Regions from separate parts of the Neobacillus sp. YIM B06451 genome, predicted to be linked through region 1. Evidence: riboswitches for the same ligand, from Rfam matches in the RefSeq annotation. Region 1 holds a riboswitch; each other region holds the start of a gene.
The links. A riboswitch is a leader RNA that binds a small molecule or an ion and turns the genes downstream of it on or off. The one in region 1 is predicted to bind cyclic di-GMP.
Positions count from the first base shown of each region.

Region 2: linked by a shared signal. The riboswitch ahead of RB160_RS11885 (transglutaminase-like domain-containing protein) and the one ahead of sinI (DNA-binding anti-repressor SinI) in region 1 are both predicted to bind cyclic di-GMP.
Region 3: linked by a shared signal. The riboswitch ahead of RB160_RS05745 (NPCBM/NEW2 domain-containing protein) and the one ahead of sinI (DNA-binding anti-repressor SinI) in region 1 are both predicted to bind cyclic di-GMP.
Region 4: linked by a shared signal. The riboswitch ahead of fliM (flagellar motor switch protein FliM) and the one ahead of sinI (DNA-binding anti-repressor SinI) in region 1 are both predicted to bind cyclic di-GMP.

Region 1 covers NZ_JAVFKJ010000004.1:61,705-69,749, reverse strand. Annotated here, with positions in the region: gene RB160_RS10065 (type 1 glutamine amidotransferase domain-containing protein) at 1-250, opposite strand, end outside; gene RB160_RS10060 (helix-turn-helix domain-containing protein) at 513-845, shown strand; gene sinI (DNA-binding anti-repressor SinI) at 969-1,106, opposite strand; cyclic di-GMP riboswitch class I at 1,137-1,224, opposite strand; gene RB160_RS10050 (hypothetical protein) at 1,648-1,821, shown strand; gene RB160_RS10045 (DnaJ family domain-containing protein) at 1,863-2,237, opposite strand; gene RB160_RS10040 (hypothetical protein) at 2,418-2,591, shown strand; gene hutH (histidine ammonia-lyase) at 2,680-4,197, opposite strand; gene RB160_RS10030 (DNA topoisomerase III) at 4,604-6,691, shown strand; gene RB160_RS10025 (YkvA family protein) at 7,589-7,948, opposite strand; gene RB160_RS10020 (hypothetical protein) at 7,962-8,045, opposite strand, start outside.
Region 2 covers NZ_JAVFKJ010000005.1:174,313-182,357, reverse strand. Annotated here, with positions in the region: gene RB160_RS11895 (LPXTG cell wall anchor domain-containing protein) at 1-1,914, shown strand, start outside; gene RB160_RS11890 (class D sortase) at 2,141-2,914, shown strand; cyclic di-GMP riboswitch class I at 3,073-3,164, shown strand; gene RB160_RS11885 (transglutaminase-like domain-containing protein) at 3,180-3,995, shown strand; gene RB160_RS11880 (NADH-quinone oxidoreductase subunit A) at 4,520-4,894, shown strand; gene RB160_RS11875 (NuoB/complex I 20 kDa subunit family protein) at 4,885-5,397, shown strand; gene RB160_RS11870 (NADH-quinone oxidoreductase subunit C) at 5,653-7,110, shown strand; gene RB160_RS11865 (NADH-quinone oxidoreductase subunit D) at 7,114-8,045, shown strand, end outside.
Region 3 covers NZ_JAVFKJ010000002.1:252,314-260,358, forward strand. Annotated here, with positions in the region: gene RB160_RS05725 (hypothetical protein) at 1-415, opposite strand, end outside; gene RB160_RS05730 (hypothetical protein) at 417-1,508, opposite strand; gene RB160_RS05735 (hypothetical protein) at 1,508-1,789, opposite strand; gene RB160_RS05740 (hypothetical protein) at 1,951-3,201, opposite strand; gene RB160_RS05745 (NPCBM/NEW2 domain-containing protein) at 3,576-4,415, opposite strand; cyclic di-GMP riboswitch class I at 4,487-4,573, opposite strand; gene RB160_RS05750 (beta-propeller domain-containing protein) at 5,348-7,528, opposite strand; gene RB160_RS05755 (hypothetical protein) at 7,874-8,045, opposite strand, start outside.
Region 4 covers NZ_JAVFKJ010000004.1:275,063-283,107, forward strand. Annotated here, with positions in the region: gene RB160_RS11050 (flagellar hook-length control protein FliK) at 1-993, shown strand, start outside; gene RB160_RS11055 (flagellar hook capping FlgD N-terminal domain-containing protein) at 1,007-1,420, shown strand; gene RB160_RS11060 (flagellar hook-basal body complex protein) at 1,436-2,227, shown strand; cyclic di-GMP riboswitch class I at 2,460-2,548, shown strand; gene fliM (flagellar motor switch protein FliM) at 2,653-3,621, shown strand; gene fliN (flagellar motor switch protein FliN) at 3,593-3,970, shown strand; gene fliT (flagellar protein FliT) at 3,967-4,335, shown strand; gene fliS (flagellar export chaperone FliS) at 4,349-4,720, shown strand; gene flgB (flagellar basal body rod protein FlgB) at 4,754-5,146, shown strand; gene flgC (flagellar basal body rod protein FlgC) at 5,154-5,588, shown strand; gene fliE (flagellar hook-basal body complex protein FliE) at 5,604-5,897, shown strand; gene fliF (flagellar basal-body MS-ring/collar protein FliF) at 5,929-7,512, shown strand; gene fliG (flagellar motor switch protein FliG) at 7,524-8,045, shown strand, end outside.

The DNA.
Region 1 (8,045 bases):
CATCAGCGCGAAGAATGTCGGGTGAGAAGCCTCCTGGTAAAAACAAGGCATCGTACTCGTTGGGACTTACCTCGTCAATACTGTAGTCAATTGTTATTGTTGCTTTACCCTGCTTCCCTTTGACTTCATTCCCTTTTTCGGTCCCAATCGTGAAGACTTCATGTCCGCCTTCGACATAGGCTTTTGCCGGCTCGGTGAATTCGGAGTCTTCAAACATCGATGTAATTAGGCAGGCGATTTTTTTTGCCATTGTATGCAGCTCCTTCTCTTGTTTTTCAAAATTGCCCGTTATTCTCATTCCCTTCGACTTCCGTAATAAAACCTTGGCCGTCTGTCTAGGCGGGTAGTTGAATATTTTCGTTGAATCGGTTTCAAATGCATTAGACTTTTGGGTTATTGGGTGGTTTCATTGCGTTGGATTTTTTGATTATTCAGTTTCATGCTATGGTACTTTTATTCTCAATTTGTTATCATGAATGAAAGATATATAATTCCAAGGTGTGTGAACGTTCATGATTGGTGATCGCGTCAAGAAGATTCGTTTGGAAAGAAAAATGTCGTTATCAGAGTTGGCCGAACAGGCGGGGGTTGCTAAATCATATATTAGCTCCCTAGAACGAAATTTACAGCGGAATCCGTCGATCCAGTTCCTCGAAAAAATCTCGGCTGTGCTGAATGTTCCTGTTGACCACTTGATCCATGATGCGGCAGACAAGGGAGAGTTGGACAGCGACTGGCTGAATCTGGTGAAAGAGGCGATGGAATCGGGGGTATCGAAGGATCAGTTCCGGGATTTCCTCGAATTTAATAAATGGCGTTTGAACCAGAACAATGATGACAAATAGTAAAGCGCAAGTGCCCGTTTAGTGCCGTATGGACCGAAGTACCCTAGGCGCTGGGCGCTTGAGCTAGACAAAAACAATCCAATGGGAATTTCCCATTGGATTGTTTTTTTTGCCCCGGAACTGTCATTTCAATGACGCTTTTTCATTCCTACTCAAGAAATCCCTGACCAACTCCGACTCGAGGCCTATCTCTTTTGCCTCCATGATAAGTGCAATCCACTCCTGATCGAGTCCCTCAAAACCTCTTTCTTTAACTAGCACTTTCTCACCCCTAAAATACGATTTCGTATTCCAGGCAGCCCAGCCGTCATTGCAAAAACTCTGCAGAAGACCTGAAGCTTTGCGTCCCGCTTTTTCAAACGGTTTGCCTTTTTCTGTTATGTACCTAGGCACGCTCCATGCCGTCTCTACTGTTATAAACATGGACACATACTTAAGTAGTAGTTCTACATCCATTATAGATAGTTCTTTTGGGGGAGGTTGTTAGATTTTGTCTTGAAAAAACCATATAATACCAATAAATTCATACAAAAATCTACAGTAAATTTTCTGATAATTCAATTTGATTTAGTTTTTTATGATTACGCTGGAAAAGGAGTTGGGAAATTGTCGAAACACTGGAGGATAACGATTTCTTCGAGCCAATATTCTTCCGGAATGGAACGAATTGTGCCGATTCTTTTTTAAAAAAATGTTGAATGAAAATTTTGAAAACTTTTTGAATTTTCAGCCAACGTTAAATATAATATAAACAACATGAAGATAAGGAAAACAACCAAAATTTCAAATAGGAGGGATTGAATTGACCTTAATCCATGTAATAAATTATACAATCCCGATAGCGTTTATGATTTTCTTTGGCTTTTTACTTGATCGGATGTGTAGGCCTTCCCAGGCATCGGAGGAAACGGAAGCCCACCTCCAGGACCAGGCTGGTGATCAGCCAATTGAAATTCGAAACGGGGTATGGAAATGAATTAGGACCTGCCGGCAATGGCGGGTCCCTTTAATTTATGGTTATGTCAGTTTTCTTATAACCTTATCCCCGTAGTTTTTAAAAACGGAGGAGTTCGTTTTGGCGCCGCGTTTGGCCATCATGCTATTGTACCTCAAAAGCTTTTGATTAAGCTTCTTTTGCATGGAAGCACGCTCGGCATCATCCGTACATTGGGCGATCATGCTTTCAAGGGAGACCATTTCCTGGCGCAGAGATTTTGCTTCTTCCGTATATCCTGCATTCTTCAGGACACGGTAAGCCATTCGCAATTCATCTGGTATCCCCGCCAGTTCATCCGGCGGAAGCGGTTTTCCGAAGCCTGGCAAATTTTCAAATTCCCCGTTATTGTAAGCCTTTTTAATTCGGTCTTCTGAAATGATTTGAAAATAATCCACCCTGTTTCCTCCTCATATGGGAATGTGTATGGATGAACATGCTGTCATTATAAGTATACCACTTTTCCACTATCATCAGCGAGTAAACCCTTTACTTAAGCAGGGTTTCTTTTTCATAAACAAGCAATAGCAGGGGAAACTAATCGCGTTAAGACAGTTGAATGTGAAAGGAGTGCCAATATGGGCCGCGGCAAACAATTTGAGCATAAAAAGAAAGGGCATCCCGGTGAGTTCCCGAAGGATAGCCTGACCGAAAAGCATGTCAAGGAAGCAATTGGCGATGAGGAGTTCCTGGTCGTCAGAGAAGCATTTAAAAACCGCGTTGAACGAGGGGACGGAAACAGGTTCCATTAAGAAATCCATTATTGAAAGCAGGAATACATAAAAAACGGTTCAGCCACAATTTGGCGGAACCGTTTTTTTGAACTTTTTCGGAATTAGCTCACACCTGCTCTTCTTTAGGCAACAAAACCGTGGTAAGCTCCTTTTGCTTCAGCCAGCTTGCTGCGGCTTCAATGTCTTTTGAAAAAACGCGGTCATGGGTGATGCTTGGGACCACTTCCCTTGCTTCGTCGTACATTTTTCGTGTTACGGTGGCCAATTTTTCCGGTCCTCGGAATTCAGCAGCCTGGAGTGCACAAATGAGTTCGATTGCCAGGACCCTTCTAGCATTTTGGACGATTTGCCAGGCGTGGCGCGCTGCAATTGTTCCCATTGATACATGGTCCTCTTGGTTCGCGGATGACGGAATCGAATCGACGCTTGCCGGATGGGCCAGTGTTTTATTTTCCGAAACGAGCGATGCCGCTACGTATTGCATGATCATTGCCCCTGACTGCAGGCCTGGTTCCGGGCTTAGGAATGGCGGCAGGTCATTCAGCTGCGGATTGACGAGGCGCTCGATGCGTCGCTCGGATATATTCGCAAGTTCGGCAACGGCGATCTTCATAAAGTCCATTGCAAGCGCGATTGGCTGGCCATGGAAATTTCCGCCCGAGACAATCATCTCGCCATCATGGAAAATAAGCGGATTGTCGGTTGCTGCGTTCAGCTCGATTTCGAGTTTTTCACGAACATAATCCAATGCCTGCCAGGATGCGCCGTGAACCTGCGGTATACAGCGAAGGCTATATGCGTCCTGAACACGCAGCTCCCCCTGTTTCGTTGTCAGCTGGCTGTCATGAAGATAATTCCGGATTCTTGCTGCTGTTTCGATTTGCTGCGTGTACCCCCTCGCCTGATGGATTTCCTCAGCGAATGCATCCATAATTCCAGACAGCCCTTCAATCGTCATGCTTGCAATCAGTTCGCTCTGGAAGGCAAGCTGCTCCGCTTCGAGATAGCCGACCGCTCCCATCGCAGTCATCGCCTGAGTTCCATTAATAAGGGCAAGCCCCTCTTTTGCCTCGAGTGTGATTGGCATAATTCCTTCCTGCTGAAGCGCGGTAGCCGCGTCCATCCGAATTCCTTTGTAAAAGGCCTCCCCTTCCCCAATCAGGACAAGCGCCAAATGGGACAACGGGGCAAGGTCCCCGCTCGCGCCGAGTGACCCTTGCTGTGGAATAACTGGGATGATGTCGGTATTCACAAGATCAATAAGCCTTTCAATAACGATCGGCCTAACTCCTGAGTAACCTTTCAGCAATGCATTCGCCCTCAGCAGAACCATCGCTTTTGAAACAACCTCAGGAAATGGTTCGCCAACGCCGCATGCATGCGAACGAATCAGGTTCAGCTGCAAATCCCGGACATTGGCGGCGTCAATCAGCACATCGCTAAATTTGCCAAATCCGGTATTGATTCCATAGACAACTTTCTTTTCGGCAACAATCCGCTCGACAGCCTGCCTGCTTTTCTCCACTTTCTCCATACTTTCCTTTGATGCGGCCACGTATGCCCCGTTATAAAGGACCTCCTTTACCTCCGCAAGCGTCAATGTGTTTCCTGTTAATGTAACCATCATTCTCACCTCTACCAATTTAGCAGGATAAAGAAAAAGGCTGGACGTCCAAACCGGTTAAGATTTGGGGTCCAGCCTTTTGTATATGCCTGCATCATGTTTTATTTTCATCGGAATCAGCCCTTGTTTTTAGAAAATAACGATAATTACTTTTATTGTATGTGTGCCTGGAAGCGGTGTCAACGGAAAGTTTGGCCTCCCGCCTGGTTGCCTGATTTGAGGGATTCAAATTAGCTTCGAGGTGCATTGATAATTCTATCAGTATTAATTTTGATGGAGCACCACAAGGGCTAGCCCGACTTTCTCATTCCTCCTGTTTTTAAAAATGGTCCATTTTCCGGTATACTTGTAAAAGGCCAACCCGGCTTGCCGGGAGAAGAATGGCTTAACGAAAGGATTGAATGCTGTGAAATCATTGGTACTTGCCGAGAAACCAAGCGTGGGGCGTGAAATTGCACGCGTTCTTGGATGCAGGCAATCATCTAAAAGCTATATAGAAGGCGATAAATACGTTGTGACTTGGGCACTCGGCCACCTTGTCGAATTGAAGATGCCCGAGCATTACGATACAAAATTCAAGAACTGGAACCTTGAAGACCTGCCCATCATTCCGGACAAAATGGGTATCAAGGTCATGAAGCAGACGAGCCACCAGTTCCGGGCGATCGAGAACCTAGCCAAGAGGAAGGATGTCGGCGAAGTCATCATTGCGACGGACGCCGGGCGTGAAGGAGAGTTGGTTGCGCGCTGGATTCTAGAAAAAATCCATTGGAAAAAGCCAGTCAAGCGCCTGTGGATTTCTTCCCAGACAGATAAAGCAATCAAGGACGGATTCCGCCAGTTGAAACCAGGCTCCCAGTTCGAGAGCCTGTATGAATCAGCCGTCTGCCGCGCGGAAGCAGACTGGCTGATTGGTTTGAATGTAACCCGTGCCCTAACAACGAAATACCAGGATCCCCTTTCCGCCGGCCGCGTCCAGACGCCGACACTGGCGATGGTATTGGAACGAGAAGAACAGATTCAAAAGTTTCAACCGAAGGAATACTGGACGATATCCCTTTCTGCTGGCCCACTCTCGCTTGAATGGGAAAAGAAAGGCGAAAAACGCATATTTGATAAGGCGAAAGCCGAAGAGATTGTTGGCAAAGTGAAAAACGCCAAAGCGGCTGTTGTAAAAATTGAACGGAAAACAAAGTCCGAGCCGCAGCCGATGCCTTATGATTTAACGGAACTGCAGCGGGACGCCAATAAGCGTTTTGGCTTTTCCGCCAAAAAGACGCTGAACACGATGCAGCGCCTATACGAGCAATATAAATTGGTTACGTATCCTCGTACCGACTCCCGTTATCTCACAACCGATATGGAAGCGACAATGGCCGACCGCCTAGGCGCCATTGCCGGTGCTTACAAGGACGAGGCAAAGCCGGTTTTAGGGAAAGGCCAGGTTCTCGCCAAGCGTGTTTTCAACAATGCCAAGGTAACCGACCACCATGCGATTATCCCGACCGAGGAGCGCCCGAACTTGTCCGAGCTTGATTCGGATGAGCGGAAAATTTATGACCTCATCGTCCGCCGCTTCCTCACGCTCTTCTACCCAGCGTACGAGTACGAAACGATTTCGTTTGAAGTAGCGGCCGCCGGCGAATCGTTCACAACGAGAGAGACAGTTACGATTGAGCCGGGGTTCAAAAAGGTTCTCGGCAAGGAAGAAACTGTTCCTCTTAAGCCAGCAGTCGCCGCACTGAAGGAGGGCCAAGCACTGACCGTTTCCTCCGCGAACATAAACCAAAAATGGACCGAGCCGCCAGCCCGCTTCTCAGAGTCCGATATTCTTGGGCAGATGGAAAAGTTCGGTCTAGGGACGCCGGCAACACGCGCTGAAATCATCGAGAGGCTCGTCGAAACAGAAGTCGTCGATAGGCAGAATGGCCGTCTCAACCCTACCCAAAAAGGCAAGCAACTGATTGAGCTAGTCAACGATGACTTAAAATCACCAGAGCTGACAGCCAAATGGGAAGAAGAGCTTGAGAAAATCGCTAAGGGAAAAGGCGATGCGAAAGCATTTGGCCGGAAAATCCGCGAACAGACAAAGTGGCTCGTTTCCGAAATCAAAACGAGCGACAAGTCATACCGCCCGCCGAACCTGACCGGCTCGAAATGCCCGGAATGCGGCTCCTTCCTGAAGGAGCGGAACACGAAGGAAGGCAAGGTTCTTGTTTGCTCAAGCCTCGACTGCTCATACCGGAAGCGGAAGGATCCGAAGCTGTCGAACCGCCGCTGCCCGCAATGCCATAAGAAAATGGAAATCCACAATGGCAAAGCCGGCACCTACTTCCAGTGCCGCCCGTGCAACGTCGTTGAAAAAGCCGAAGAAAAGAAAAAAGCCGTCAACAAGCGCGAAGAGAAAAAGCTTGTCCAGAAATACACCCAAAAGGAGGATTTCGGAACAAGCCTCGGCGACCTGCTTAAAAAAGCTTTAGAGAAAGAAGACTAAGTTCTTTATGAAGACCGTTTTGGCGGGGTTTCCCTTTTGAATCGTTCTTCAATATCTCGTTCGATTGTCACAAAAGGCCGTGATTCGTGACAACCATGCGTAATAATCAGGTTCGGTTGTCACAAAAGACCGTGATTCGTGACAACCATGTGCAAAAATCTGGTTCGGTTGTCACGAAAAGCTATGATTCGGGACAACCACGTGCCAAAATCTGGTTCGGTTGTCACGAAAAGCTATGATTCGTGACAACAATGTGCAAAAATCTGGTTCGGTTGTCACGAAAAGCTATGATTCGTGACAACCATGTGCAAAAATCTGGTTCGGTTGTCACGAAAAGCTATGATTCGGGACAACCACGTGCCAAAATCTGGTTCGGTTGTCACGAAAAGCTATGATTCGTGACAACAATGTGCAAAAATCTGGTTCGGTTGTCACGAAAAGCTATGATTCGTGACAACCATGTGCAAAAATCTGGTTCGGTTGTCACGAAAAGCTATGATTCGGGACAACCACGTGCCAAAATCTGGTTCGGTTGTCACGAAAAGCTATGATTCGTGACAACAATGTGCAAAAATCTGGTTCGGTTGTCACGAAAAGCTATGATTCGTGACAACCATGTGCAAAAATCTGGTTCGGTTGTCACGAACGGCTATGATTCGTGACAACGATGTTCCAAAATCCGGTTCGGTTGTCACGAAAGTGAATGATTCGTGACAACCATGTACGAAAAATCCGGTTTGGTTGTCACGAAAAGCTATGATTCATGACAACCATGTGTAAGAAACTGGTTCGGTTGTCACGAAAAGCAATGAGTCGTGACAACGATGTGCGAAATAGCCTTTATGAAGACCGTTTTGGCGGGGTTTCCCTTTCGAAACGGTTTTTACATTCCACCAATTACCATAGAATAGCGAATGCTGCTGCAATTCCCACAACCCAAACCAGGATGATAACGGCCGCCCCAAGCTTGCTGACCGGCCTTTTTGCGTTTTCTGCCATTTGGGCTGCTTCTCGCCTGACTTCCATCGGTATTAGTTTTAGGGCGAGCCAAATTCCGATCGGCAGCAAGATGACATCATCGAGGTATCCGAGCACTGGGATAAAGTCGGGAATCAAATCGATTGGACTAAGCGCATAAGCGGCAACCATGGCAGCCACAAGCCTCGCATACCACGGCATCCGGGGATCCCTGACCGCATAGTAAAGGATCATGATCTGTTTTTTAAGCTGCCTAGCCCATTGCTTCAATTTTTGCATACATTTTTCACACCTATTCTTTCGGGTACAGGTAAAGAATATCTCCCTTTTTTTTGTATGTCCCTTTTATTTCACCGATGCCGTCTAAGATGAGCGA
Region 2 (8,045 bases), on a different contig from region 1:
GGCGACAACACAACAGACTACTTGCTGGCTGATGCAAAAGTAACAAAAGAAACCGTTAACGGCGTAATCGTAATTAAAATCCATTGCAATGAAAAGCCTCCAGTTGAAAAACCTGAATTGACAAAAGTCAAGGTTGCCCTTAAAGGCTGCATTGGATTGGTGGATAGCGCATGGCTGATTCTTGCAAATGGTGAAGAACTTAAGTTCACCTCACTTGGAAAGCTACTTCTTGAACTTGAAGGGAATGTGGCTCTCGAAGGGATTACTGGAGTAAAGCTGAAGGTTGGAGATAAAGAGACAACTTATTTATTAACGGATGCCAAGGTAACGAAAGAAAAGGTTGACGGAAAAATTGTCATAACGATTAATTGCGGAGAAAAGCCTCCAGTGGAAAACCCTGAATTGACAAAAGTAAAGCTTGTTGTTAAAGGCTGTATTGGACCTTTCGATAAAGCGTGGCTTCTTCTTACCAACGGAAAAGAGGTACAATTTACTTCGCTTCTAAGCCTCCTACTGACCCTGGAAGAAGGAGTTAAGCTTGAAAATATCGCCGGCGTGAAGCTGCAAAACGGGGATACAACCAAAACGTACTTGTTGTCTCACGCAAATGTTACGGAAGAATCAATAAACGGCACAATCACAATAAAAATCAATTGCGGACAGGACCAGCCTCCAGTTGTGCCTGCCATTACCAAAATCAAGGTAGTGATTGAAGGCTGTATCGGACCGGTCGAGAAGGCTGTTCTTGTATTGAAGAATGGAACAGAAGTAGATTTCAATTCGGATACCCTCGATCTTTTGCTGAATCTGGGCATCAATGACATTGAAGGCTTCAAGCTGACAGTGTACGGCGAGGTAAAAATGATCAAACTGGCCGATTTGGCAGCTAACCTGGTCACATTAAAAGATGGGCTTTTAACCGTCAAGCTTGACTGCGACCTTGCGGAAGGCGGCAATGCTTTTACGAAAATTAAGCTTGATCTTTCAAACTGTATCGGAACTATCACAAAGACGGTTGTAGTTTTGAAAAATGGTACAAAAATTGAGGTACAGAACAATTCAATCGATCTCAAAGCTGCTCTGGCGATTGACTTAATCGATAAGATTGAACTGACAGTAAATGGAGAAGTAAAAACGTTCAAGTTATCAGATTTACCTGATGCATCCAAAATAGTTGCGGAAGGATTACTAACAATAAAGCTCGATTGCCCTGCGGCTCCGCCAGCGGACAACGGTGGTGGTGGAACAACCCCTCCTGGAGACAATAGCGGCGGTGGCGGCGGTACGACTCCACCAGCTCCACCAGTAATTGTTATCCCGGAAAACCCAACACCGGGCGGTCCAATCGTTGAGGCAAAAGAACTTGCATGGATTAAACTTTTGGCCAGTGGATGTGTAAACATCGGCGCCAACGGAAAAATCCTTTTGAATAATGGCCAAGCCATTAACTTCACATTCGGGGAAAATGGCGCCATTGTGGACGTAAACCTGGATATGAGTGAGATCAATGGTATTGAAGTCCTGTTGAACGGAACACCGACAATTTTCACAATGGACAAGCTCCAGTCAACTAAACAGGACCAAATTTTGAATGTAGTTATCCAATGTGAATCTTTAACCCCACCTCCACTACCTGCTGACCCAGGCACTGGCGGCGGAACTGACCCTGGCACCGGCGGCGGAACCGACCCTGGAACAGTGGTCGATCCTGAAGACCCTGCAACAGGCGGGGAAAGCGATGAAAATCCTCCTGTAAATATTGGCGACAATGAAACACCAGGAGGAAATGTAGGCGGATTTGACGGTTCGCTTCCGCAAACTGGTGAGTCCAGTCCGATGCCATACTACTTCATTGGCATGCTGCTTGCGATTGCTGGATTTGGGATACTGCGCGCAGGCAAAGTGCGAAGCTAAATAACATGGGAGGGAGGAGGATAAACTCCTCCCTCTATTTTTAAAGATATGAATGATTAAAATATGTCTAGCTCCAGCGTCCAGCGCCTAGTGTACTTCGGTCCCCTCGCTACGATAAGTCAACATCGATTCACTTACGTTCATCGTGTTTCCTTTATCTCCATCGGGGCCCTCCAGTCCATACGGCGCTAAACGGACGCTTACGCTTTTCTATAAGGAGTTGCAAATGAAAAAGACGGCTGCAATTTTACTGATTTTAATAGGGTGCGGATTTCTCTTGTTTCCGGTGTCCAGCAGAATGTACAGTGAATATATGCAGGAAAAACTTCTTAAGGAATGGGAGCCTTCAGGCCAAGCTTCGGCAGCTGCTGGGAGTTCCGCTGCTGAACATTATCGTGGCCTTGATGAAGTTTTTTCAGCGGGACAAGATTTTGGCGTAGTTTCTTCAGCAGGCTCGGATGATGAATCAGAAGAACAAGAAACCGGGAAAAAGAGTGAGCCGCAACAGGAAGGCCAAAATGGAACCACGGTTCAATCCTTAAATAAAACATTGCCAACCCAAAATACTTCCTCCGGGAAAAAGAAACAGCAAGCATCTTCTCAGGTTATGGCTGTTTTGCAAATCAAAAAAATCGGTTTAAAAATACCAGTCCTTGAGGGAGCTACCATGAAGAACATGAAAAAAGGGGCAGGCCTCATAACAGGGACAGCACTGCCAGGCCAACCGGGAAATAGCGCGATTGCGGCACACCGAAGCCGCGGGTACGGGCATATGTTCAACAGGCTGAATGAAATGGTGAAAGGCGATACGATTGTCATTAAAGACAAAAACAAGACGTATACCTACAAGGTATATAAAATAAAGGTTGTTAAGCCGACAGATACTTCGGTTCTAAATGCAATCCCGCAAAAGCGGATTCTTACCCTCGTTACTTGCACCCCCATTAAAACAGCTACCCACAGGCTGATCGTCCAGGCGGAATTAATAGAAAGCAAGTAATGCCACCCTTTTTCAACAAGGTGGCATTTTTCTGTTTTTCACCTACTTTTCGGTTGTTGGGTTACAATTCCTGACAAATTCTTGAACTTTTTAAAAAACATGTAGAAAATTTTGTAAGTTTGAACTATACTACTACTATATTAATAGTAAAAACTTTTCAACGACAACGGCAAACCTATTGAAAAATAGGGACGCAAAGCCATAGGGCCTCAGTCTTTTCCATGAAAAGAGTGGCAGCCTGGCTACCGAAAGGAGAGTTATTTTTTTGCGTAAAATTTTTGTGTGCCTTTGTTTTATAGTACTTTTAATCCCCGCATATTCAATTTCCGCTCCGTCTGAAAAGGCTACAGCCAATGCGGTGGCACAGCCGGTTGATACAAGCTTGATTGCAAGTGGGGTAATCGGAGTCAAGTATAGCAGCCAGGTAGGGAAAAGGGTAAAGGTTGCGATTGAGAAATCCGGGAACGTCTATTATTATGACCTTCCAAACGATGGTACTATCAATTATCTTCCCCTTCAAATGAAAAATGGCAGCTACAATGTCAGTGTCTACGAGCAGATTAAAGGAACCAGCTACCTTCCTGTCCATCAAACTGCCGTACAGCTGTCGCTCGAGGATCTCAACCAGGTTTACCTGCAATCCGTCCAAAACGTTCACTGGAATAAATCAATGAAGCCGATTAAAAAGGCAGCTGAGTTGACTTCGAAACTTAAGAGAAACGAAGATAAGGTAAAAGCCATTCATAGCTATATTGTAAAAAATGTAAAATATGATTCTCAAAAACTTAAAACGGTCCAGCCCGGATACATTCCAAGTATCGAAGCTACATTCGAGGAGAATAAAGGAATCTGCTATGATTATTCCTCCTTATTTGCCGCCATGCTTAGAAGCCAAGGCATTCCCGCAAAAGTTGCAATGGGATATACGCCTGGGGTCAAGGGATACCATGCCTGGAATGAAGTCTATATAAAGGAATTGAATAAATGGGTGGTTATCGATACAACGGTCGATGCCAGCTCAAAAAAAGCGTCGCCCATTTATAAAAAGAATTCCCTGTATAGTAAGGAAAAAGAATATTGAGCAAAATTGCCCGCCTAAATGTGCGATGAAAAGCAGTTCAGGCGGGCTTTTGTGTCCATAATTTGTCAATCAACCCCTAATTCCTTTTGAATAAAGGGTTGGAAGGAATGAATCAATTTATATAGAATAAAATGGAATGTATATTGGAGGAAGGTGGATAGGGGCAAGCGCACTTTTCGACATTTTTTTGAAAAAAGCTAAAGTATGGGAAAAAATGTTGCGTACGTTGACAAACCTCACTGACAGCCGAATTTGCGACATGTAAAGTGTAGGGGCGGACACATTCGTATTTGTTGCCGGGATGCGAAAAAAAGCATCCATTATAGCATGTTTGCCTTGTATCCAAGCGATATTTTCCCAAGTATTCTTTCAAAATAGGAGGGAATGGATTGAATTTTTTAGGGAAGGAAGGGGGAGCCTCTTTTTGCCAATGGGCTTGTCGACACAGAAATCTAACAATGCTATAATGAATTCGGTTACAAATTTCATTAGTTTGAAAATTTTACAACATTGGAGGGATGGGCATGGAATACTTGAATTTATATCAGAATAACTATCTGATAGTTTTTGTGTTTCTATGTCTGGGGGTTTTACTGCCGGTAGTGGCATTGTTTCTGGGTAAGCTTCTGCGTCCGTATAAGCCAAGCGATGCGAAGTATACAACATATGAAAGCGGTATTGAACCGTTTCACGATTCCCGTGTACAATTCAATGTCCGCTATTATATTTTTGCCCTGATGTTTGTTATTTTCGATGTCGAAACGGTGTTTTTATACCCGTGGGCTGTAGCTTATCAAAAGCTCGGGATATTTGCATTGATCGAAATGCTTATTTTCGTATTGATGCTTGTGCTCGGGCTTGTTTATGCATGGAAAAAGAAGGTGTTAAAATGGATTTAAAATTGGATGGTATCTCACCTCAGGAAATGGAAGAAATGAGAAGGAATGTGTTTTTGACAACGCTTGAGCAGGTTAAGGCATGGGCGAGGAGCAACTCCCTTTATCCGATGACTTTCGGGCTTGCCTGCTGCGCGATTGAAATGATGGGCAGCGGTTCCTCACATTACGACCTGGACAGGTTTGGATCGTTTTTCCGTACCTCGCCAAGGCAATCCGACTGCATGATTGTTTCGGGAACGGTTACAAAGAAAATGGCGCCAATTGTCCGCCGGCTCTACGACCAGATGCCAGAGCCTAAATGGGTGATTGCTATGGGTTCATGTGCTACTGCGGGAGGGCCGTATATAAAATCCTATTCGGTTGTAAAAGGCGTAGACCAAATTGTCCCGGTTGATGTCTATATCCCGGGCTGCCCGCCGAATCCAGCAGCGTTGATCTATGGAATCAACAAACTTCGAGAAAAGATTCGCTACGAGGCGAAGACGGGGAAGAAGGTGATCTAACCGATGAGCGGGGAGAAAGATCTGGAGCAATTAAAGAAAGAAGCGGTTGAAAAAGCAAAGGCAGCCGCGGCAGCAAAAAGGGCAGCAAGGGCAGCTCAAGCCGAGGGAAAATCCGCGCAAACCGATAAACCGGCTGATGCAGGCTCCGAGTCTGGCGTCACTCAAAATTCCATAAAAGAAAATGCGGTTGGGGAAGCTACTGAAAAGGGAAATCCCGAATCAACACCCCAACAATCAGCGGAAGATAGCACTGATATGAAAGCGGTTGCGAATCCGGCTGAATCCACCTCTTCGGATGAAAAAGCGAAAGCTGCGGCTGCCGCGAAGGCAAAGGCCGCAGCAGCAGCGAAAGCAAAAGCAGCCGCACTCGCGAAGAAATCAGGAGAGGGCGCACCTGAAGCAGGCGGGGACGATGAAAAAGCGAAAGCAGCAGCCGCCGCGAAGGCAAAGGCAGCGGCAGCAGCAAAAGCGAAGGCAGCTGCGCTAGCGAAGAAATCAGGAGAAGGCGCACCTGAAGCAGGCGGGGACGATGAGAAAGCGAAAGCAATCGCCGCCGCACAGGCAAAGGCAGCCGCAGCCGCGAAAGCGACGGCAGCCGCGCTTGAAAAGCAATCGGGAGAAGGCGCACCTGAAGCAGGCGGGGACGATGAAAAAGCGAAAGCAGCAGCCGCCGCGAAGGCAAAGGCAGCGGCAGCAGCAAAAGCGAAGGCAGCTGCGCTAGCGAAGAAAGCAGGAGACGGCGCACCTGAAGCAGGCGGGGACGATGAGAAAGCGAAAGCAATCGCCGCCGCAAAGGCAAAGGCAGCCGCAGCCGCGAAAGCGAAGGCAGCCGCGCTTGAAAAGCAATCGGGAGAAGGCGCACCTGAAGCAGGCGGGGACGATGAGAAAGCGAAAGCAATCGCCGCCGCAAAGGCAAAGGCAGCCGCAGCCGCGAAAGCTAAGGCAGCCGCGCTTGCTAAGCAATCGGGAGAAGGCGCAGCTGAAGCAGGCGGGGACGATGAAAAAGCGAAAGCAGCAGCCGCCGCGAAGGCAAAGGCAGCGGCAGCAGCAAAAGCGAAGGCAGCGGCGCTAGCGAAGCAATCCGGAGAAGGCGCACCTGAAGCAGGCGGGGACGATGAGAAAGCGAAAGCCATCGCAGCCGCCAAAGCAAAAGCAGCCGCAGCAGCCAAAGCAAGAGCCGCCGCTTCAGCCAAGGACGGTGGGGAAGCAGAAACGGAAGCACCGGCAGCTCCATCACCGAATCAGCCTTATCTTAATAAATATGTAAAAGTCATTGAGGAGCATCTTGGGAAAGACGTCCTTGAAGATTACTATATTAATAAACTTTCAAAAGATGTACCGACGCTGGTCGCCAAACCTGAAACCTACTATAAAGTGGCCCAGTTCCTCAAATTTAATGAACAACTTGGGTTTGATTATTTATCCGAGCTGCATGCAAGCGATTTTGAAACCCATTTGGAACTATATGTGCATTTATTCTCATATAAAAACAGGCAATCTGTAGCCCTGAAAGTAAAGATTGACCGTAACGCGCCAACAATTGAATCCCTGCAGCCGCTTTGGGCTGGAGCAGATTGGCCTGAATGCGAGGCTTATGATTTACTTGGCATTACATTCACAGGGCATCCGCATTTACATCGAATCCTGCTGGGAGAGGATTGGGTTGGCCATCCACTTAGAAAAGACTACGAGCAATACGACGTGGAGGTATAACCAATGATACGTACAGAAGAAATGCTGCTAAACGTAGGACCGCAGCACCCGAGTACCCATGGGGTGTTCCGCCTTGTCGTCAAGATTGATGGGGAGACCATTACGCACGCCCAGCCGGTAATTGGCTATCTGCACCGAGGTACCGAAAAAATCGCTGAAAATCTTCAATACACACAAATCATCCCTTATACGGACCGGATGGATTATATCTCATCGATGACGAACAATTATGTCATCTGCCATGCCGTCGAAACGATGATGGGCATCCAGGTTCCGGAACGCGCCGAATACCTGCGGGTTATCGCGATGGAATTGAACCGGGTCGCAAGCCACCTTGTCTGGTGGGGAACTTATTTATTGGATATGGGGGCAGTCAGCCCGTTCCTTTATGCCTTCCGGGAAAGGGAAATGATTATCAACATGCTGAATGAGCTGTCAGGTGCGAGGCTGACCTTCAACTACATGCGCGTTGGCGGGGTAAAATGGGACGCGCCGGAGGGCTGGATCGAAAAGGTCCAGGATTTTATCCCTTATATGAGGGAGCAGCTTAAAGGCTATCACCAGCTTGTCACCGGGAATGAAATCTTCATGAACCGGGTTAAAGGAGTTGGCCGCTATACAAAGGAAGAGGCTATCCAGTATTCGCTGACAGGGCCAAACCTTAGGTGTACCGGCGTTAAATTCGACCTGAGAAAAGACGAGCCATACTCCATCTATGACAGGTTCAAATTTGACGTAATCACAGAGGAAGGCGGGGATTGCTGGTCCCGTTACCATGTAAGGATTCGTGAAATCGAGGAATCACTTAAAATTTTGGAGCAGGCATGCGAACAATTTCCTGAAGGCGGGGAAATCCTTGCCAAAGTCCCGAAAATCATCAAGGCGCCAAAAGGAGAAGCGTATGTGCGGATCGAATCGCCGCGCGGTGAAATTGG
Region 3 (8,045 bases), on a different contig from region 1:
ACCCGCGAAGAAACATTTTCTCTTCTATTGTTATTTCAGTATTATTAGTCATTCTTTCAAAAATATTAAAGAAGTACAGTTCTTCTTCGGTAAGTTGATTTTTGCTGCTGCGTGCCTGCATGATAAGTAAATCCATATATTCCTTGAAACAATATTGGAACATTATTGCACCTTTAATTTTTGATTTATGTTTGGACTTTTCAATAAAATGATAAGCCTTAAGCGTACTATAGCGAACTTTTAATTCTTTGATTTGTCTGTCTTGTTCTTTTATCACTCTTTGAAGCCGTTGAATTTCTGCCTGCAAAGTTTTTACTTGATTCTTTAACCGGTTGACTTCAGGCTGTCTGGACAGAGCGCCTAGAATCACTCCACCTACCCCAGCAATAATCGGGATCAAGAATGGAACTGGCATATTATAAATCCTCCTCAAAGAAATCTACTAAATTGGCATATATCTTTGCTTGTTTTTCTATTTCCAGGATATAATCTATGCCACTTTCATAACTTACTAAACTTGACCCCGTCTCATAAACCATTGCCTCAATTTGTTTATTTTCGCTAACTAATTTAACGGTTATTTGTTCTAACTCCCTAATTTCCATCCAATTCAAATGGTAAAAAGAAGCAATTTCTTTTACTAGTAATACAAGAGTGGGCCAGTTGATATAGGGAATACCGCCAGTTTTCTTCATCCCTACAAAGAAATTCGTTACAAAGGAAATAAAATATGCAAGGATTTTAATTTGCGACTTCCTGATCTTATCCTTAATATTACACGCTTTAAAATAGCTCTGACATAGTCCCCAGGTTATTCCGTGTGATGCTAGATCTTGCATCCTTAGGGTAAACAAATGATTAAAAGCTTCACCATGCTTTATGACTTCCCCACCTGGATTGGCAAGTTTTGCGTCCTTTGTTATCTTCTTGGTCAATTCGATTAAATAATTTCCTGTCCCTCCATTATCTTTGGTAAAGTCAAAAAAAGAGTGACCGGGAAGCGGAAGACCCTGCTTGGAGAAAGTGTCGGCAATCAAATGACGAACAGCTTGCGTTACCCCCTTGAGCAGACCATATTGATCTGCAGTAACAAGAAAAGGATTATCACTGCGTATAGAGAAAACATCATGTCCAAAAAGAACTCGATGAAAGGGAACCTCAGGATTTGTCCCTCCTCTTGTAAGAAACTTATCACCGTTTGGTCTATCTATATAATCGCCAACATGATGAAAAAGCTTCCCCGCAAACGAGTCCTTTTTACTAGAAGATTCATGAATTTTATCAAGGAATTTATCCAGCTTATCAGAGGAAGAAAAGATTCCTCCAGTCACCCCTGCCATTAGTACGAACAGTATATCCGTGATTTGGAGTTTTGTATCAAGCAACTTCTTGGGCATCTTCTTTATATCTTCAATTTGTAATTGTAATTGTTCTAAATTACCCTGTAACATATTTAAATCATCTAAACTTTTTTGCAAGGAAATATCCAAGACACTATTGTTACTCATCAATTACGTCCTCCAAGAACATAGAGAGAAATATACAACAGATTTATAGCTTTCTCAATTTGGTCAAAATCTTCATTATTTATTTCTCTAGATACCATTCGCCATACTGAGTCAGGTACCTCAATTAATCCATAATTATCCGAAACCTCTTTTATCTCATGATAATTAAGTTTTCTCATATTCTCGCGATTCGAATAACCAATTATCCATTCAATATCAAGCTCCATATTATTATCAGGATTAAATTCCTTTATCAAAAAATCTGCCAATCTTATTTTCAAGAAATTCCCTCCTTTAAAAATAGTATACTGTTTTTTTACATATTTGACCAATCCATTTAATTCCTTATATTTTGCACCATTTAGATCGACAGGGGAAGTCCTTTTTTGAAGAACTACTTAATAGAACGCCTTTCACGAGCGGACGAGGCAGCAGTTGCCGCCTACTCCATCCCTTCCAACATGATCGTAAACAGATTAAAATGCCTCTTCGGATTTTCTTTATCTGTAATATCACTATACTTGATTCCCTCATAGACCACGGTCGGTGTATCACTCGCTTGTTTGTATTCCTCGACGAACCCTTTAAATATTTGTTCTACATCTTGCTTCGTTGTACCCTCGCTGACTGATCGAATAAGGGCTTGTTGGGCAATGGCATGTTGCGCGTTTGCCATCAACAATTCTTCACTTATATTTAAGGTTACCTCCTCGGGCAATTCCTTATACAGTCCAACCACTTTGATTGTACCATCCTCGTTAATCGATCCAGTGACTCTTAAATCTTTATTAAAGTAGTATGTAAATACTTTATTGCCCCAGTCATACTCCCCTGTTATGAGAGTTTCCGGAATTTTTGTGTTCCCAACTGTTTTTTGTAAGGATGGGGTGAGCTCTTTATAAACCTTTTTATACGTGTTATTGAAAATAACCTTAAACTCTTCGGGGTTTACCTTCATCAAAATGGTATGATTGGTTGGCTCTTCTGTGGCGACTGCTTCTGTAGTCTCTTTTTCAGTTTCGACTGTTTCCGGGGCTACTTCCTCGTCTTCGTGTACATCATCCTCTTCCGAAGCGTACAAACTCTTTCCCACAGCCGCTCCTTTTTGATTAACCACGTTTTTGCCATTGAACGAAAGCTCCACCCCGGTAGATAAAAGGACTTTGTCATTTTCAACAGACTTGATGTCTCCAGTAATTGAATGTGCGATTAGTATGATTTCTTCCCCGTTATACGTGTAAACTTCAGAGGTGGCAGGGCCTCTGTAACTGTCACTGATAATAAATTCATAGTATCCATCTTTGTTCATATCCATGGAAAATACATGTGGTGAACCGCTTTCAGAGATATGGGGCAAAACAGTGTTCTTATTGGTATCCGTTATTCTTATGTAAAAATCATCCGGAACTGTTGAATCCCCTTCCGGCTTTCCGCCCGAAATTTCCACTGTTTCAACAAACTCATCGTTATCTAAATTGATATTCTCATTAACAGCAAAACCAGTATCATAGTTTCCCTGCCAGTGATAGACGCTTGCGGCGACAGTAATACTCCCTGCATTATCCGTCTCCTCGGTTTCAAGAGCCTCATTCGTGCTAATCGGATTGTTCCCTTCCCCTTTATCCGAAACCTTCCCGCTCTCACTGCAGCCTTGTAAAAAAAGAATGATTAAAATAAGCAAACACCTTTTCAAATCAATTCCCCTATCCCTCTATGTTTTAGATACATCTTCAAATCCTCGACTCCCATTTACTAGCCATTTTAGGAAGAAGAAAACCCAAGCGCAACTCTATTATAGATGAAAACAGAAAAACATTTTGAATTTTTTAAAAATATTTTCCCTTCCTATCCAACTTCCCTTTTTAGGAAAAATCGGACCATACCCCATGCCCTCCTTTGGCAGTAAGACAGCAAATACCCGCCATTCACCATCCCCCCTGCACTAGAAACCCGAGGTTGATAGAAAAAACGAACCCGCCCGAATGTAAAATTCAGGCGGGTTCAACTAAGAGGCTGCCCCAAAAGTAACCTTTTGAAACAGCCTCTTCATAAAAGTTTGGTTGGCAATTACTTAATAACTACATTAGCGAGATCTATTGTTATCCAACCGCTTTTATTATCTGCTTTTACTACTTCCAATTTCTTAACACCAGCTATATCTACATCTACGTTACTTGGTAGTCCACCCTGTGTAAGTTTAACAGAAGCAAGAACTTCTCCGTCTCCAACAATTTCTATATTAGTATCGTAGTTGTTTCTTGAATTATCATCAATACCTATTAAGCCGGTTATTTTCGAATATTTACCATCTAAATTTAATGAGTATTTATCCGCCCCGTCGGAATAATAGAATTCCATACTATATCCCTTTGTATAAGTTTTTCCAGCAATCTGCATAGTTTTATTAGTATTTACAGTAGAAGTTGCATAATAAGGTTTTAAAATATCAGACATGTAACTTCCATTTAGATTTGTCCCAAAGAAAACTGTATCCACCGTCTTATTGTAGAATGCTTTGTCACCTAATAGATCACCAACTGCATTTACAGGCGCATACATAATTCCTTTATAAGCTAGCACTCTTGGTACAGAAACTCCTGCAGTTTGAAAATTACCACTTTGAATATTTCCCTTATAAGCGATTTTAGTTTTTAGAGGTGTTACGGCATAACTTTTGTAGGAATCAGCTTCCTTAGATTTGGCAGCAACCTGTTTTTTTAAATCACTGATTTGTTTATCTTTTGTTGCTATTTGTTTTTTCTGGGATGCTACTGTAGTTTGTAAGGATTTAATTTGTTTCTGTAGTGAAGAAATCGATTCGCTTGCGGCTTCTGTTACGTTTGAAGAAAAGAGTGTCCCAAAAACGAAAGAGATTACTACCAAAAATACCAAACTTCTTTTTTTCATGATGAACCCCCATAATTGTTATTCGGAAAATAAAAAATAGACATTCAGCTACCGAATGTCTTTGTTTAGATTTCGGTAGCTGGCTGGCATAATCATTTCTGACTTTAGCCCCTAAAGCTTTGCGTCCCAATTTTTCAAGTGGTTTGCCTTTTCGTTTATATGCTATTTTCAAAGGTTATATTTTCCAAAATAATTATATAAGTAAAACTACCTATTTGGCAATATTTTTTTAGAAAATAATTCCACAATACGGTTAAAAGGACCTAAGATTCAAAAAAACTCCCTATAATGTTGGATAATAGTACAAATATAAAAAGGGTAATCTATACTTATAATTGAACTGTTTAAGTCAATCTCATAGTAGCTCTCCTTTTAACAAAATTCTTAAAAAGTATCCAATGTTATCAGACTTCTGGTTACAGTTATTCTGATATAAGACCCTTAGCCTGCAGGAATCGTTTTTAACATCTCCCTTTCGTTTCATTATTCTTCGTAATATCATGGTATATAGCTTTTACCTTCCTTCCTATGCGCGGGGTGGTCTTCGCGGGCTCTCTATTTCAGCATATTCTTCGGAATCCAAAACCCGTTCATTTGGACCATGTCTTGTAGAGGATTGGACTGAATCTTCGATTGTGTTGAGAATTCCCCGTCAAAATAATCCATCTTGAACCATATCCCTGATTAGCTTTTATTTTTGAGAGAAAACAAATAAACCCGGTCTTAATGGCCGGGTTTTCATTTCAAAGAAAATCATGAACTTGTAGGGCTCTGACAAAACCCATTTACCAGTTTAAAAAAAGCAAACTCCTTCCACCCCAAGCATTAGTATAGCAATGGAAATTAGAAAAGTTCCGTGCTTCCTGCTTGGATGCTGGTCATGTTTCAGAATCCACCGGAACCGTCCCTTTGGTTTCCGGTGGATTCCATGATTATCTCAGCCCGAGAGTTCCGATGTTTCTGTACGATTTCAAATCATGGCTTGTGATTTTTTCTGGTGACAGCGCGAACAGGGTATCACCGATATACAGGAGCCGCTTGATCTCTGTATTGTATTCCTCATAAATAGATGGCTTCTCGCTGTCCATATGAGTAATTTTCGACTGTAGCGTGAATCCTTTTTCCGGATCGATATTGTATACATAGGCTCCCTGGGACTCGAAAATTTGATCGTATTCATTTGCCTTGCTGTTTTGATAAACGGAAATCGGGAAGGCAAACAAACCCTTATCTTTGTTGAACAGCAGTGCTTTATGGTCATGATTCAGCAGTGAATGCGTCCCTCTCCCGCCGATGACTTCTGTGAATTTCTCTTTTGGATTGCTCATGTCACTAACATCGAACATCGAAATTTTGACGCCGTCAGTCAGGATAATCGGCTGGGCACCCGCTTCTTTTGCCGTCACTATTTTCGTATCATGCCCGAATCCTATCAGATGATTTTCATCATAAGGGTGCAGGTAGTTGCTGAACCCTGGAATCTTCAGTTCCCCGAGCACTTTTGGCTTTGCTGGATTGCTTGCCTCAATGACGAAAAGCGGATCCGTTTCCTTGAAGGTGACCATATAGATGCGATCGCCCATGAATCTCGCAGAATAAATCCGCTCACCCCGCGCCAGTGACTCAAGCTTTCCCGCCGGCTTCAGATTTTTATCCAGGATATATAGAGCATTGGAGGATGGCCTGCTTTCATCCCATGCATATCCCTTTGTGGTCACGACACGGAAATAGCCATCATGTTCGTCCATTGAAAACTGATTGAGCACGGTGCCCTGGACTAATGCCGACCCCTGGAATTCCACGTCCATCCCTTTGACCGAAAACTTATGGATCGTTGTATCTGGTGCCGTCATCTGAGACCAATCACCCCGCGGATGCTCGGCCCAATTCGCAATCGCTAGATAGAGATTTTCCTTTGACATATACATTTGTTCCCCGCTTCCAAGGTAGGTGGTGACAGCGGCTTTTTTACCATTATGATTGAGGTCGATCGCTGCAATCATTGTATAATTAGGCTCTTTGGATTCCGGGAAATAATTGATTTCATCATAACTGACGATTTGTTCCGCCGGCTTTGTTGCTGTATCCGAATACTTCGGACGAATATCAATAGCTTCGTTTTCGCGCAGCAACCAGTAATCAGGATGGTGCCTGGTGACCAGATACACAATCCCTTCCACTTTCCGCGCCGACACATAGCCTCCCTCCAGCTCGACCTCCCGTACCTGGACTGGTTTAGCCGGATTTTTCACATCATAGATGATTGCCTTTGCTGATTGCATCATCGGGGCAATCTTAGAATCCTTAGCCACTTGTTCATATGGTTTCGCATTCGTGTGATACGAATGTCCGATTGCGACCAATTTCTCTTCGTGTAAAAAAAGCTGGTACGGCATAAACTTTCCGTTATAGGAAATCCTCGACAAAAGCTTCATATCCTCTTCGGGCGCAGCCTGAATGATGCGGACTTCATTTTCTTCCGCCTGAAAAATATGCTTTCCGTCTGTTTTGACAAGGTCCGCTTCGTCGACTCCCTGGACTTGATTGTTCGTTTCGGAGTGGGCTGCCTGATTAGCTGTATCCGCGGATGATTTTGCGTCACTCATGGACGACTCCATTGTATCTCTCGAAAACCACCAGCCGCCCGAAGTTTTTTCTTGCTTCAATATATTTTTAAAATAACCATTCAACTTTTCCTTCGATCCGATGACAGGAAGTTTTTGTTTTACAACAAACTTCCATGATTTAATCCCTCCCAAGCTTCTCCCTGCCGAAGATTGGAGGTCTTTATTAAAATTTAATGTGTAAAATCTTGCGTCAAGAGGATACCCGTCTCCAGGAGGGTCAATATAGATCGTTTTTTGATCATCGCTTAGAGACAGTTTTGTTTTGATTTTCTTGCCTAGATCATCCAGAACATAGATTGAATCAGAATGAAGGCTTTCCTTCGCGACTTTTTCGGTAAACTGAATGCTCCAAACCTTATTGGCCATTACAATGGCCTCTCCTTCTCCGTCCCACGCATTTGCCACCTTGAATTGCGTTGAAAAGTAGTAAGAAAGACCGGCAATAAACAGCAGCGAAATCCCGCCGAAAATAATCCACTTTTTCATTTTTACCCCTCCTGTAAGATTAGACGGGAGCGGTGCCGATCTTGTGTCATAGCTTTAGGAAAAAAAGTGTCAGACCCGCTGGTGCCACGGTGACGGTTCTTCTGGCATGTATATACCATCCGAACCGTCCCCATGGTCTACACCATACACACATTTCACAGACAGGCAAAAAATACACAAGGTTACCCATTCAAAAACGCCCCCTTTAGACCCGCGCCAGCAGGCCTAAAGGGGGCGTCAATCGTTTGGGCAATTGTAAATAACACTACTGGCAGAGTTAAGCAAGCTACCGGAACAGTTCTTCCGGCATCTATAAGCCATGAGAACCGTCCCCATGACCCATCTTCACCACAAATCCGGCTTCACGACCATGAACCAGAGCATTGCCATCAACAAAATTATGTAGGTCCAGATGGTGCGCTTCAGTTTTGCGGTAAGTGCTATTTTATTTGCACCTTCTTCGGCAAATTTCCGAAGTGTTGGCGAGAATGCCCGTGCCAGGAAAAAGAGGGAGGCG
Region 4 (8,045 bases), 210 kb from region 1:
CAAATCGGAAAGCAATGGGACCTATCGACTTTGCAAAAACCCACCAATACAATCGGGCCAAACGGCAATAGCCCTTTAATGGCAGAGTTGCAAAAAATGCTCGATGAAAAAGTCGGTCATGGTTTAGATGGTTTTCAGATATCAGATGACTCGGTTATCACGACAGGCATGAAAGTGGGGGAGGAGAAATCGAATATACCTGGGGGCCAACCAAAAGAGGCAACCCATCAATCAGGAAATCCGCTTAAACCTGAACTGTTGCCGGTCGGCTTTCAAGCTTCTTCGGGATCCGGAAGAGAAGCACAAATAACGCCACAAGATACCGCAGTACCTTTAACGCAACCAGATACTGAAGCAGTTTTCAAGCCAACGGAAATTGAATCAGCTTTCAAGCCAACAGATACTAAAGCCGTTGCCGATGCTGATACCAAAATTCCATCCAATGAATCCCGCTCGGCCCATCAGTTGCAGCCAGTTATCGCTGGCGATGTCCCTGTCCTCAGGGCTAACCACTTCGAGCAGGACTTTAAGCAATTTTTTCAATCCGCCCTGCAGCAGCAATCCGCAACGGAAGGAAAGGATGGAATGAAACCGGCTGTCAGTTTCCAAAGGTTTGTGGATGGAACTGAAGCAATTATAAAACTTTCACCTGAGCATCTTGGGGATGTTGAAGTAAAGGTGAAAATCCAGGATGGACAGGTTAAAGCGGAATTTCTGGCCACCACCCTTCAAGGGAAAGACCTACTCGAAACCCAGATGCATACGTTGCGTTCCGCCCTCGAAGTCCAAGGGCTTCAAGTTGGAAAGATTGATATTACGTTCCAATCAAGCAACAACTTCATGGGAGCCTTCTCCCAAAGAGGAGATGCAAATCCGAGGCAGGGAAATCAGGAATCGAGAAAGCGTGGGGACGAAAAAATTCCCGCTGAAGAAAAGTACCAGGATTACGGAATCGAAACAGCAACTCATTCGCAAATAAATACCACAGCCTAAGGGAGGGAAAAGCTTGTCATCAATTCAATCAATAAACTCCTATTCAACGGCCACAATCGGAAACACAAATAAACAGGAGCTTGGAAAAGAGGCATTCCTGAAAATATTGGTTACCCAGCTCCAGCAGCAAGACCCGACCCAGCCGCAGAAAGACGGCGAGTTCATTGGGCAAATGGCCCAGCTAAGCGTTCTCGAACAGCTTTCAAATTTAAACAAGTCGCTTACAGCCTATTTGGAATCATCAAATAACATTAGCCAATATTCATACGTCATGGGAAATAAGGTAACCTGGACAAACCCGGAAACAAACGCGCAGGAAAGCGGAGTTGTCACAGGAGTTCACTATAGAGACAATCTTGTCTATTTCAAAGTCGGCGATCAGGAAATTCTGTCTAGTGCCATCACTTCCATGGAATTGGAAAAATAACAGGAGGAACAAAATATGCTACGTTCACTAAACTCGGGAGTTTCAGGGCTCAAAGCCTTCCAAACTAAGCTGGATGTCATTGGTAATAACATCGCGAACGTCAATACAGTCGGTTTCAAAAAAAGCAGGGTCGTATTCGAGGACATTTTTAGCCAGACGGTCAAGGGTGCAAGCGCACCAACCGCTACACCGCAATCTGGGGGTACAAACCCAATCCAGGTAGGACTTGGAACAAAGGTAGCGAGCATCGACACGGTTTCCACTCCCGGAAGCCCATCGACAACGAACGTTGGGACCGATTTATATATTGATGGCGACGGTTTCTTCCAGGTAAGGGATGCATCAGGCAAGCCTTACTTAACAAGGGCCGGAAACTTTATGCTTGATCAAAACAGGCAGCTTGTTAATCCAAATGGGATGCTCGTTTTGAATGAGTTGAACAGTCCTATTACAATTAATGCGACCGATGTTTCATTTTCAATTAGCAAGGACGGATCGATTGTCGGGGTGGACGCAAACGGGGTGGCCACAACGTATCCAAGTAAAATAAAATTGGTGAAAGTAGATAATCCTGGTGGATTGAGTAAAGTCGGCGGCTCGTTATATTCTGAAACTCCAAATGCCAAGATAAACACCACCGCACCTAGAACAGCACAAATCATCTCCGGCGCACTCGAAATGTCCAACGTCGACCTTTCCGAGGAAATGACAGATATGATTACCGCTCAGCGCGGATTCCAGGCAAATGCAAAAATCATTACAGTTTCCGATTCCGTTTTAGAAGAATTGGTAAATCTGAAGCGTTAATAGTGAATATATGTAAAAAGGTGGATACCTCGAAGCAGGTATCCACCTTTTTTGTGAGAATATACTCAAAAATCGTCAAAAATATGTATATAATTCGATGCATTTCGTGTTTTTATGACCGTTTTTTTAAAAACTCCATTGAAAAATTTTTTACCAGGTGTTATATTTCAGTTAAATTGCAATAAAAAAAGTTGGAAAAAATTCTAAAAAATTCTTAAAAAGTTCAAAAAAAATTCGAAAATAGCAAACCTGGGGAAACCCAGCGACGCAAAACTACAGGGGCTAAATTGTTAAATAACAGTATGCTAGCCAGTTGCCGAAATTAGGTTAGTCCTGAAAATTAGAAGGGCGAAGCTATTCTTCGGGATAGCCTTGCTCTTTTTTGATGCTAAAATTTGCTTTTTTGAAGTTAGGAGGTTGATTAAGTGGGGGTTAGAATTTCCCAGTCGCACGAAAGCGCCAACTTGGATGAAACAGCAGCCATTAAAGTCTACGATTTTAAAAAGGCTTTGCGCCTGTCGATGGAACAGGTAAGAATTTTAACAAGAATTCACGAAAACTTTGCCTACCAGCTTGCATCTTTCATATCCGCTGAGCTCCGTTCCATCGTACAGGTTGAAGTGGGGTCCGTTGAGCAAATGCTTTATGAGGAATTTATTAACGAACTGCCGGACTCAACAATCTTGAGTGTGTTTGAAGCGAAGGAACAGGAAATCCGCATGGTCCTTGATATGAATCCGGAAATGGCATACGGAATAATTGATCGGCTATTGGGGGGAAAGGGAGCGCTTAAGGAAATTGAAAGAGCTGCCTTGACTCCAATTGAAACGAATGTTTTGAAGCATCTTTTGGAAGGGGTTGTCAAAACCCTCCAAAAAGCATGGAACGATATCATCACCTTGCAGCTTAGATTATTGAATCTCGAAACGAACCCGCAATTTTTACAATTGGCAATACCTACGGAGACGGTTATTGTGGTCGATTTTCAAATAACGATTGGAAACAGGATTGAATCGATGCGGCTTTGCATTCCATACATATTGCTGGAGCCGTTTATCCCCAAATTGTCGTCCCATAACTGGTATGGACACAACAAATGGGTGAAAAGCAAGGAAGAGAGCGAGTTTTTACAGGAACGGATCGAGCATCTGGCCGTGCCGCTCATTGTTGAATTGGGGCGTGCGACCATTACGATGGAAGAGCTTTTGGGACTCTCGGAAAATGACGTTATCCAGCTGAACCAGCCAGTCGATGAGCCCCTCCATGTAAAGGTGAATGAGGAAACGAAATTCCTAGCTCACCCTGGGACAAGGAAATCACGTGTCGCTGCGAAAATTGAGAAGGTGATAGAAGGAGATACGGAAAATGGAAAACGGGAAACTGACACAAGATGAAATAGATGCCCTTTTGGGAGAGACGAGCGGGGAAGTGTTCCAGTTTAGCGAGCTGGAACCCGATGTCGTTGGACGGGCTTATGACGACAGCATGAATATGGAACTTCTTCTCGATATCCCGCTCGAAGTAGTCGTCGAATTGGGAAGGACAAAGAAAAAAATAAGTGAAGTGCTTGAGCTGACAAGCGGCTCGATTGTTGAGCTTGAAAAAATGGCAGGCGAGCCGGTGGACGTTTATGTAAACAATAAATTGATCGCGATCGGCGAGGTTGTCGTCATTGATGAACACTTCGGGGTACGAATCAAGGAAATCATGCGCTCACCCTTAAAAGAAGTTGGCAAAAGATGATTGGTGCACTTGAGGAAAAGCTGGCACAGCTCAAGCGGTTTGGCGCCGTTTCGGACAAGTTGCTGGAAGCCCTTATAAACGGCAAAAATGAAGAAGTTGATTCCCTTCTTGAAGAAAGGGATGCCTGCATTTCCGCGATCGGCCGGTTGGATACAGAAGCTGGTGCGGCACTTAGTGATGACCGTATCGAAGCACTCCTTGCTGAATTGGCGGCAAAGGAAAAGGAATTGGATAAAAGATTTAAAGAAACGTTGCAAAAGATGACCAAAAGCATCCAAAATGTCAGGCGGGAGCAATATGTTACGCAGCAATACGATGATTGGATGCCGGTAACCGAAGGCTATTTTTACGATAAAAAAAGTTGAGGGAGGCACTACTTTGTTAAATCCAAGCGAGATTTACCAACGGAACCAGGTAACAACCGCCAGGGCGGAGGAATTGACACTCATGCTCTATAATGGCGGGATAAAATTTCTTCAGCAGGCAAGGGCCGCGATTGAAAAAAAAGACATCGCCAAAGCGCATTCCCATATTACGAGAGTGCAGGATATCGTAACCGAGTTGATGGTGACCCTGAATATGGATTATGAAATCTCAAAAACTCTACTACCTTTATACGAATATATGAAACGCAGGCTGATTGAAGCGAACATTGCAAAAGATTCCGAGATAATCAATGAAGTAGAAGGCATGTTCCAGGAGCTACGGACTACCTGGGCGCAGGCAATCAAGCAGGCAAAATCGGTGTAAGCCAGTATCGGTAACCTATAAAAAGGACGGCAGGTGAAAGAGTTGAATACGATAGGCCTTATAACAAGCGCGCTCGATGCTTCCGCCTTAAGGCAAAAGGCGATATCCAATAACATAGCCAACGTGGATACCCCAAATTATCGGGCTTCAAGGGTCGCCTTTGAAGAAATCCTTCAGAAGGAAATGAATAGCAGCTTCACAGGAAAGCGTACCGACGAAAGGCATTTTGCAATAGGCGCACAGGGCGGAATCCCATCGGCGAAGCTAAAGCAGGAAAATAATGTTTTCCAGAATAGCGGCAACGGTGTCGACATCGACTATGAAATGTCGCAGCTAAGCCAAAACACCATCTGGTACCAATCACTGACATACGGCATCAATGAAGAGTTCAATCTTATCAAAACCGCAATTAGGGGAAGGAGCTAATCTATAAATGTCTATTTTTCAATCTTTGTCCATTAGCGGCTCGGCATTGACAACACAGCGTTTAAGGCTCGATGTGATTTCCTCCAATATTGCGAACGCAAATACAACAAGAGGGGAGTTCGTCAACGGAGAGTGGGTGCCATACCGAAGAAAAATGGTCGAGGTGTCCCAGGGGAATGCCCCTTCCTTCGCCAACTATTTGCAAAAAGAGCTTACGGGCGTCCGGGCAACAAGGATTGTCGAGGACCAGACCCCATTCAAAGCCGTTTACGATCCAACCAATCCAGATAGCAATGAGCAAGGTTATGTATTCATGCCGAATGTGGACATCACAAAAGAAATGGTGGACATGATGTCCGCCTCACGCGCCTACGAGGCGAACGTGACAGCCTTCAATGCTGGCAAAGCAATGCTTGTCAAAGCGCTCGAGATAGGCCGATAAGGAGGATTTTAACAAATGAATATTTCCAGCATCCAACCGTACAATTCCAATTTCCTGACGATAAACAAACAGCAAGGCGCCTCCAATGAAAGCTCATTCGGGACGATGCTGAACCAATATATCCAGGATGCCAATCTGGCGGTCAAGGATTTTGAAGGGAAAACCGCCGCTCTTGCAAGGGGCGAGGCCGTGAACCTCCATGATGTAACGATTGCGGCCCAAAAGGCGAACATCGCCGTAGCTCTGACAGCCCAGGTACGCGACCGGGCCGTGGAAGCATATCAGGAAATTATGAGGATGCAAATCTAATCATGGGAATACGTAGTATAGTGGAGCGGCCATGAATCAACAATTACTGCAATTTAAAACAAAATCTCAGGGATATTGGAATTCAATCGGTAAAAAACAGAAGTATTTATTTATCGGTTCTTTTATAGGGATTTTCTTAATCCTTTCTTCGGCGATTTATTTTCTGACGAAGACGGATTATGTACCTTTATACAGCAATGAAATGAGCCAAAAAGAAATTGGCGATATTAAGGCTGCCCTTGACAAGGAAGGCTTTACGGACTACAAGCTTGACTCAAGCGGCACACGGATCATGGTCCCGCGGGAAAGTGCGCCAGACCTCCAAGTTTCAATGGCGGCAAAAGGCCTTCCGAAAACGGGGTCAATCAGCTTTTTCGACATGACGAAAGACCTGCAGTTCGGCGCGACGGACCGCCAGCTTGATGCGATGGAACGTGAGGCGCTCCAGAGTGAAGTCGCTGATTTATTAAGGCATGTTGAAGGCGTTAAAAATGCGGCTGTTGTCATTTCCACACCACAAGACAGCCTGTTCGTGCGGGAAGATAAAAAAGCCGCATCTGCATCAGTTGTCATTGAAATGGAACCGGGCTATCAGCTCGAACAGCAGCAAATCCAGGTGCTTTATCACCTGGTTTCAAAAAGCGTACCTAACCTTCAAAAAGAAAATATCGTCATGACTGACCAGGATGGCCGGGGGTTGAATGTCCAGAATGAATCAACAAAGGTTCTGGACAATTATGAAATGCAAAGAAAAATCCAAAAGGATATTGAAACGGATATCCAATCAAGCCTGCAGCAAATGCTTGGCACGATCATCGGCCATAACAAAGTTTTGATCCAGACATATGTACGTTTGAATTTTGACCAGGTAAAGACAAAGGAAGACCTTGTCCAGCCGGCTAATGACGCGTCCAGAGAAGGCATTGCCATAAGCGTCGAAGAAATATCGAAAAAATATAACGGAAGAGACGCTGCGCCGGCCACGACCGGAACCGGAGAAACAGACATACCGGGATACGCCACACCGGGCGGCGGGCAGGAAAACAGCTCCGAAGAATTGGAAAAGCGTGTCAACTATGAAGTGAACAGGATTTCCAATGAAATTGTCCAAAGCCCTTATAAAATTGAAGATATTACAATCAATGTAGGTGTCGAACCGCCGGATCCAACAAATCCCGATTCACTGACGCTTGTCACGCAAAGGAGCATCCAGCAAATTCTTGGTAACGTTGTCCGGACGGCATTAAGTGATAATACTACCTTACAGGATGAGGATATTGAATCTAGGATTACCGTTTTCGCAAGGGAATTCAGCGGTAAAGCGGAATTGCCTCAAGCCGAAGAAACGGAAAGCCCATTCCCAACCTGGGCAATATACGCGCTTATCGGCGCGGTTGTGTTAATGGCCCTCCTTGTTATATACCTCGCCAGGAGAAGGAATAAACCTGTTTTTGAAGAAAATGATCCATTTCCTGAAATTGAAGCGGCCAGATTGGAAGCAGCCGTTGCCGTTGAAGATGAAAAAGTTGTTATTAAGAGACAAATTGAGGAGATGGCCAAGAAGCAGCCGGATGAATTTGTTGGCCTGCTCAGAAATTGGCTTTCCGGTGACTAAGGGGCGATAAGATGGAAAAGTACACAAATACACAGAAGGCAGCCATCTTACTGCTTTCTGTAGGGCCGGATGTCTCGGCCGGAATTATGAAAAACCTTGATGAAAAAGAGATTGAGGCCATTACAAAGGAAATTACCAGCCTGCGCAAGGTGACATCCAATGTAAAGGACGAAATCATGAAGGAATTCCACCAGCTTGCCGTTGACGCGAATCTTGTGTCATACGGAGGAATCGATATTGCGACCGACTTGCTCAAACGGACGTTTGGGCCTGATAAGGCGGCCGGATTCCTGAAACGAATGGACGGCAGCGCTGATGATAAGCCGTTCAAATTTATCCAAAATGTCGAGCAATCGCAGATTTTCAATTTGCTTCAATATGAAAATGCCCAGACAATCGCGCTTGTCCTGTCTTATCTTGACCCGGAGAAGGCAGCCGCTACTCTGTCCGCTTTCCCTTCAGAACGGCAGATTGAAATCGCGATGCGGATCGCGATGATGGATACGGCCTCCCCGAATATTGTCGAGCAAGTC